One region of the Rhizobium sp. PRIMUS64 genome, then DNA from elsewhere that is predicted to be linked to it. Evidence: predicted binding sites of a transcription regulator. Region 1 holds the regulator's gene; the other holds the start of a gene.

Region 1 (3,893 bases):
ATAACCGCGATCGCCCGCGGCGCGGACGCGCCTTTCGAGATCGGTGATATCATAACCGGCAGGGCACGGCTGACGCCGCCAGCAGGTCCAGCGCTTCCGGAGCTCAACGACTTCTCCTTCGGTGCCTATTTCGATGGCATCGGCGCCAACGGCTTCTTCTACGGTGCGCCGACAAAGGTCGATTTGCAGGCAGGTCCGCAAGCGGCCAGATCGACGACGGAAGCGCTGCTCGAAGGTCTCTATCGGCTGCGCAGCGGTATCGGCGACCGCATAAGGTCGATCCTGCCCGGCGACACCGGCGCTTTTGCCGCTGCTCTGGTGACGGACGAGCGGCGCGCCATCTCGAATGAGACGACGGAGGCGCTGCGCCAGTCCGGTCTGGCTCATATCATCGCTATCTCCGGCCTCAACATGGCGCTGTCAGCCGGCATCTTCTTCGTCGGTTTCCGCATGCTGCTCAGCCTCTTTCCCGGTGTCGCCCAAGCCTATCCGACCAAGAAGATCGCTGCTGCCGGCGCGCTCATCGCCGTCACGGCCTATTTCCTGATCTCCGGCTTTGCCGTCTCGGCCGAACGCGCCTTCATCATGATGGCGATCATGTTGATTGCCGTCTTCTTCGACCGGCCGTCGATCAGCCTGCGCAATGTCGCTCTCTCGACGCTCGTCATTCTCGCCATTTCACCGTCCGAGGTCTTGGGTCCGAGTTTCCAGATGTCCTTTGCCGCGACATTGGCGTTGGTATCTGGCTACCAGCTGTGGAAGGACCGGCGCGTCCGCGAAAACGCTTTCCTGAAGCTGCCGGTTTTTCGGCCCGTCGTTACGGTTGCGGGTTTCTTCGGCGGCGTCTTCCTGACCTCGCTGATCGGCGGCTTTTCCACCGCGCTGTTTTCGATCGAGCATTTTCATCGCCTGACTGCCTATGGCCTGCCGGCAAACCTCGCGACGATGCCGATCATCTCCTTCATCATCATGCCGGCCGGGTTGCTGGCGATGCTGCTCATGCCTTTCGGTCTGGACGTTTTGCCTTGGAAGGTCGTCGGATTCGGCCTCGATCTGGTGATCGCGATCGCAAAGACGGTGTCCGGCTGGGGTGGCGACATCGGCATCGGCCGCTTGCCCGCTTCGTATTTCGCGATAGCCGTCGCAGGCTTTCTGCTGCTGACGCTGCTCCGCACCCGGCTGCGCCATATCGGCACATCGATCATCGCGGTGTCGACGCTCGTCCTCTTGCTTCTGCCGGTTCCCCGGCCGCCGGATCTGGCGATTTCGGAGGATGGTGGTCTCGTCGCAATCGTCGAGGCGGGGGCCATGGCTTCCAACCGTGGAAGACCGCCGGATTTCATCTTCGACCAGTGGCAGAGAGCGCTGGTCCTGCCGACGCATCACCCGCCGAAGATGCTGGATGGTCCTGTTCTTCCGCCGGAGGGAGAAGACCGCCGCGTCAGGCTTTCCCGCGATCAGCAGAACGAAGCAAGGTCGGCGATGCGGGCGGCTGCAGCGGCCGGTGAAGCAAACCGCTTTTCCTGCGTCAAGAAGGCCTGGTGCACATCAAGGCTTGGCAATGGTCACGTGGTTGCTGTCATCGACAATGCCGCCTATCTCGGTCCAGCATGCGACGCGGCCGATATCGTCGTGACGTCGGTCCGCCTGCGCTTCAACAGCTGCCGCTCAGGGGCGACGCTCTTCACCGGCGAAACGCTGCGCAGGACCGGTTCCGTCGAGTTGCGCTTCGCCGACGCCGGCCTGGAGGTCGCAACCGCATTCGATGCATTGTCGCGGCCATGGATGCGGCATCGCGCCTATGACTGGCGCAGCAACAGTTTTGCCGAATCTAGAATGCCTGATGTCAGTGATAGCGGCGAATGAGGCCGACGAGCTTGCCCTGAACCTTGACGCGGTCCGGCCCGAAAATCCGGGTCTCGTAAGCCGGGTTGGCCGCCTCCAGCGCGATCGAGGCGCCTTTGCGGCGGAAGCGTTTGAGTGTCGCTTCTTCGTCGTCGACGAGAGCAACGACGATGTCACCAGGACTTGCGGTGCTGCCGTTGCGAATAATCACGGTGTCGCCGTCGAAGATGCCGGCGTCGATCATCGAATCGCCCTTGACCTCGAGCGCATAATGTTCACCGGAACCGAGCATGTCGGCCGGAACGACGATGTCGTGGGTGTTGTTCTGGATCGCCGAGATCGGAACACCGGCGGCGATACGGCCCATGACCGGCACGGAGACCGAGTTGCCGTTGTCGGCGACGGGTTTTGCGGGAGCAGGAGTGGCGACCGGCTGCGGCTTGCCAAGGCTGCCCTCGATGACGCTGGGCGAAAAGCCCCGCCGGGGCTGAATGCTGGGGCTGTAGGCCTCCGGAAGCTTGATAACCTCGAGCGCACGGGCGCGGTTCGGTAGGCGGCGAATGAAGCCACGTTCCTCGAGCGCCGTAATCAGCCGGTGAATCCCGGACTTGGAAGCGAGGTCCAGGGCATCCTTCATTTCGTCGAAAGATGGCGGAACGCCGGATTCCTTCATGCGCTCATGAATGAAAAGGAGAAGCTCCTGTTGTTTGCGCGTGAGCATCGACGTTGTGACCTCGTGATTGAAACAAATCCAGAACAGACACTATATGTTCCATATGTGTTCCGCAAGTAGCTAAATTTCCGTAAAACTTGGCGCCAACTCGTTGAGATTTTTATTTTCATTCGCCGGATTGGGACACATCTCTTGCATTGAGGGGCGCGCCATCGCACATCTCTTGCCGTTTCCAGGAGGGATATCATGAACGAGCGTTCCGCCAAGCCGCACCCGCTGGATCATGTGGTGCTGCCCGTCGTCAATATCGATCTGGCGCGCGAGAGGCTTGGCAAGCTCGGCTTCACCGTTGCCGCCGATGCACGCCATCCCTTCGGAACGGAAAACGCCTGCGTCTTTTTTGCCGACAAGACCTATCTGGAGCCGCTCGGGATTGCGAGTGTCGAGGAGAGCGAGGCCTCAGCGCGGCAAGGCAATGTTTTCACCGCCCGCAACCGGGCCTTCCGCTTCCGCTGCGGCGAGGAGGGGCTTTCGGGGCTTGCTTTCGGCAGTAAGGATGCCGGCATCGATCATCAGAACTTCGTCGGCAACGGATCGAGCGCCGGCGAGATGCTGCAGTTCACCCGGCCGATGACGATGCCGGACGGTTCTGAGAGCATCGCCGGCTTCAAGCTGGCTTTTGCCGGCGACCTGCGAGCGCCCGATCTCTTCCTTTTCAGCGTCGAACGCGTCAATCCGCTGCCGGCCGACCGCGGCGCGCTGGAGACGCATGCCAATGGCGTCACCGGCATTGCCGAGATCGCGCTCTGCGCGCCTGATGCCGCCGCTTTCGGAGCCTTCGTCGGCCTTGCCGTGGCGCAGGCGGCAGTCGAGAAAACCGGTTTTGGCGTCAATGTTGCTGCTTCGAACGCGAAAATCAGCCTGATGACGCCGGAAGGGCTAGAAGCCTATTTCGAGATCGCCGGCTCATCCGCCGATCGCGGCCTGCGTGGCCGGGCAATCCTCTTCATTGTCGCCGATCTTGCCGTGACAGAAGCGCATTTGGCTGCTAACGGGGTGACATACACGCGCAAGAACAATCGCATTCTGGTGAAGCCCGCGCCCGGGCAGGGCACGCTCTTCGCCTTCGAGGAGACACGATGAGCACTGAGACGAATTCCGAAGTCAAGATCGGCGAAGGCCAAGGCCAGGTGACCTTTTCCAATACCGGCCGCCTGTCGCTGATTGCCGGTCCCTGCCAGATGGAGAGCCGCGACCACGCCTTCATGGTTGCCGGTACGCTGAAAGAGCTTTGCGCAAAGCTCGGCATCGGCCTCGTTTACAAGAGCTCCTTCGACAAGGCGAACCGCACTTCTCTTTCGGCTGAACGCGGCAT
Region 2 (3,893 bases), on a different contig from region 1:
TCATCGCGGTCGGCATTGCGGTTCTGACGATCTCGGATACCCGCACGCCGGAGACAGACAAGTCAGGCGACACGCTGGCGGCGCGGATCACAGAGGCGGGCCATAGGTTGGTCGACCGGGGGATCGTGCCTGATGATCGCGCGGAGATTGCCGCGCGGGTGAAGGCATGGACTGACAGAGAAGACATAGACGTGGTCATCACCACCGGCGGCACCGGCTTTACCGGCCGCGACGTGACACCCGAGGCGCTGGAGCCTTTGTTCGAAAAGCGGATGGACGGCTTTTCCGCCATCTTCCACCGGATCTCCTACGAGAAGATCGGCACGGCGACGATCCAGTCGCGCGCCACGGCAGGCGTTGCCAACTCCACCTTCATCTTCGTGCTGCCGGGCTCGCCCGGTGCCTGCCGGGATGCCTGGGACGGCATTCTGAAAGGACAGCTCGACTACCGCAGCGCGCCGTGCAATTTCGTCGAGATCATGCCGCGTCTGGACGAACACCTGAAACGCGGCGCGACGAAGTAGGGCATGGTTGCCCCTGGCGAACCAGGGGCATTCACTATGTGGCCAGGCCCGGCAAGACGGGCATGGTGTCCCAGCTATCACCCGACAGCAGAACGCAGCTTATGCCGTGAACATCCGTGACGATGAGGGTCCAGGTGCCGCTTTCGGCGGCATAGACCTCCAGAATGGCGTTCTCGTTGATCAGTCCGACTGCCGTGAGCTTTTCGGCGAAGTTTTTGTCCAGGAAATTGACGATTTCGGGTCGGCCTGCGCAACTGCGCATCATCTGCGATGCTGCCGAATGCGGATGCGCGATCACCAATGTCGGCAATATGACGGCTATGAGGCCGTAGATCATACTGCGTACCATGACGCACCTCCTTTCGCCGGAAACCGGCAGAAGAGGAGATTTTCGCTGACCTGTTCTGCCGTTCACCGGCATTCCATGGCCATTCCGTTGCGAAGCGAGGCGCTTCGACGGCGCCATGTTCGAATTATAGCGCGAAATCCTATTGGGCGCCATCTTTTGCTCATGGAGAGGTTTGCGGCACCTACCGTGCAGCGCGGGCAACCCAGGACGGAATCAGTTCGCTCGCGAGTTTGCGCGGCTTCTGGCCCTTGACGAATTCGGTAAGCCGCATCCCGCTTTTGGCGATGGCGAGCGCCTGCTTCTTCGGCAGGAGAAAGCCGAGTTCCAGCGGCGGCACGGCACGGCCGACACGCTGGAAGAACGGGCGCCTGTAACCACGCGAGGCGGTGAAGCGCGCCGGCAGCTTGTTCAATGCGACATATTCGGCGATCTCATCGATCCAGCCGGCCTGAGGTCTCGCGCCCGGCTCGACGAAGAGCAGCCATTCGCCGCGGGCGGAGCGGACGATGTCCTTGATATCCCACTGCGAATGGAAGCGGCAGCCGGCGGCGTCGGCCACCCGCGAGGTGCCGTCGCGCGAGCCGTGATCGAGCACGACCACATCGCTCACCAGCCCCTCCACCGCGCCTGCCACCAATACCGATAAGGTCTGCGCCAGCTCAGATTCCTGATCCTGACATTCGAGAACAACCGTCAACATTGACCATTTATAATGCGCCGCACAAATTTTTGCCAGCACCGTTTTCCTCATTTTGTTCTTGCATTGTTCTCGTTTTGCAGATAGGAATTTAATCAGCAGAACGGGCGGAGGCGATGGCTTTCCGCCACGGGAGAATCCGATGAGAGAGCAGTCCCTGGCAGGGCAGGCCGCATTCGCGCCTGCCAATACGGCAGATATTGCCGATGCGATGATCGTTTCCTCCGGTCTGAGAGTCGAGGTCGATCGGCGGCGTGGACGTGGGGCGGGGCTGAACCCGACAGGTCGGTTCGAGGCGCTGCAGCGGGAGACCGTCGACGATGGCTGGCAGACGTGGGAAGAGCTGCCGCCCTTCAAGACAGAAGTGCAGGTCGAGAAGCCGCGCACGGCAATCACCCGCAACGAATCGCCGGACATTCCCTTCGACCGCTCGATCAATCCCTATCGCGGCTGCGAGCACGGATGCATCTATTGTTTCGCCCGGCCGACACACGCCTATATGGGGCTTTCTGCAGGGCTCGATTTCGAGACGAAGCTCTTTGCCAAGCCCGATGCGGCAAAACTCCTGGAGCGGGAACTCGCCAAGCCCGGCTACAAAGTGCGAGTGATCGCGATCGGCACCAATACCGATCCCTATCAGCCGATCGAGAAGGAATGGCGCATCATGCGCGGTATTCTCGAGGTGTTGAACAAGGCGAACCATCCGGTATCGATCGTCACCAAGTCGGCGATGATCCTGCGTGATCTCGACATTCTGCAGGAGATGGCAGCTAAGAACCTGGTGCGCGTCGGCATCTCGGTGACCACGCTGGATCGCAAGCTTGCCCGGACGATGGAGCCGCGTGCCGCCACGCCGCCGCGGCGGCTGGAGACGATCCGCACCCTTGCCGAAGCAGGCGTGCAGACGGCTGTCATGGCCGCCCCGCTCATCCCGGCGCTGAACGACCACGAACTTGAGCGCATCCTCGAATCGGCCAAGGCTGCCGGCGCCGCCGAGGCGAGCTATGTCATCCTCAGGCTGCCGCTCGAGGTCAGCCCGCTGTTTCGCGACTGGCTGCTGCAGCATTACCCCGATCGTTACCGGCATGTGATGTCGCTGGTGCGCTCGATGCGCGGCGGCAAGGATTATGACGCCGAATTCGGCAAGCGCATGAAGGGCGCCGGCCCCTATGCCTGGCAGATCGCCCGGCGTTTTGAAATGGCAGCCCGACGTTTCGGCCTGACACGCCGCAGCGTGCCGCTGCGCGACGATCTGTTCGTGCCGCCCGATGGCAGCGGCGTGCAGTTGTCGTTGCTCTAACCTTTTGTTTTTACGCAATTCCGGACCGAAAACCGCGCCGCACTTTTCCTGGAATTGCCTCTAACCTTTTACGCAATTCCGGACGGGAAACCGCGCCGCACCTTCCTGGAATTGCTTCGAGCTTGCGCATCGGCTCTCGAAAAAACCGCCTGTTTTCGAGCCCGAGCGCAATTCCCGCGGATGGCCCTGACCGCCACCATCCGCCGGAGCGTCCCCGGCCGCCGCCCTGATCCGGGGACTTGCGGGCAATCGGGTTGGCGTGCGAGGTTCAGCCGCATGAAACCTCGCACGTCACCCGATTCTCCCCTGCTTTTCGACACGGTTCCGCTCGCGCCGGATTTCCGGCTGGAACTCAAAGCCCGCAAGGCCGGCCACTGGCCGGTTGCCGGTGCCGACGAGGCAGGCCGCGGGCCGCTGGCGGGACCGGTCGTTGCTGCTGCGGTCATCCTTGATCCGCGGCGCATCCCTGAGGGTCTGAACGATTCCAAGCAGCTTTCGGCGCAACGGCGCGAGGAACTGTTCGTACAGATCCTGTCGACGGCGACCGTCTCGATCGCCTCCTCCAGCTCGACGCGCATCGACGAGACGGATATCCGCAAGGCAAGCCTCGACGCCATGCGCCGAGCCATCTGCAGCCTCGCCATTCCGGCAAGCTACGTGCTGACCGACGGGCTCGATGTGCCGCCCGGCCTTGATTGCCCCGGGCAGGCCGTGGTCAAGGGTGATGCCCGCTCGGTCTCGATCGCCGCCGCCTCGATCGTCGCCAAGGTGACGCGCGACCGGATGATGGCACGAGCGCATAATGTATTTCCGGATTACGGTTTTGCCGCGCATGTTGGCTATGGCACGGCGCAGCACCGCGCCGGCATCGAGAGGCACGGCCCCTGTTCCCTGCACCGGATGAGCTTCAGGCCGTTGCGAAAGGTCGAGGACGGTCCTGAGACGGACGAGCTGCTTTCCGAATAGGCCATTCAAAAAAAGCCAAGCAGAAGAAAAAACCGCTCAAACGAAAAGGCCGGGACA

What was found. The regulator LexA, encoded in region 1, represses DNA repair genes until DNA is damaged. The targets are predictions, from matches to a motif close to TGTTCNNNNTGTGTTCNG.
Region 2: a site for LexA is predicted at 1,627-1,644, ahead of MOV76_RS35125 (PA0069 family radical SAM protein). Genes of this name have one in related genera too.

Annotation. Positions count from the first base shown of each region.
Region 1 covers NZ_JALBGX010000170.1:5,532-9,424, reverse strand. The annotation lists gene MOV76_RS35050 (ComEC/Rec2 family competence protein) at 1-1,866, shown strand, start outside; gene lexA (transcriptional repressor LexA) at 1,847-2,566, opposite strand; gene MOV76_RS35040 (VOC family protein) at 2,765-3,661, shown strand; gene kdsA (3-deoxy-8-phosphooctulonate synthase) at 3,658-3,893, shown strand, end outside.
Region 2 covers NZ_JALBGX010000171.1:8,452-12,344, reverse strand. The annotation lists gene moaB (molybdenum cofactor biosynthesis protein B) at 1-524, shown strand, start outside; gene MOV76_RS35135 (hypothetical protein) at 559-873, opposite strand; gene MOV76_RS35130 (glycosyltransferase family 2 protein) at 1,055-1,573, opposite strand; gene MOV76_RS35125 (PA0069 family radical SAM protein) at 1,713-2,870, shown strand; gene MOV76_RS35120 (ribonuclease HII) at 3,147-3,836, shown strand.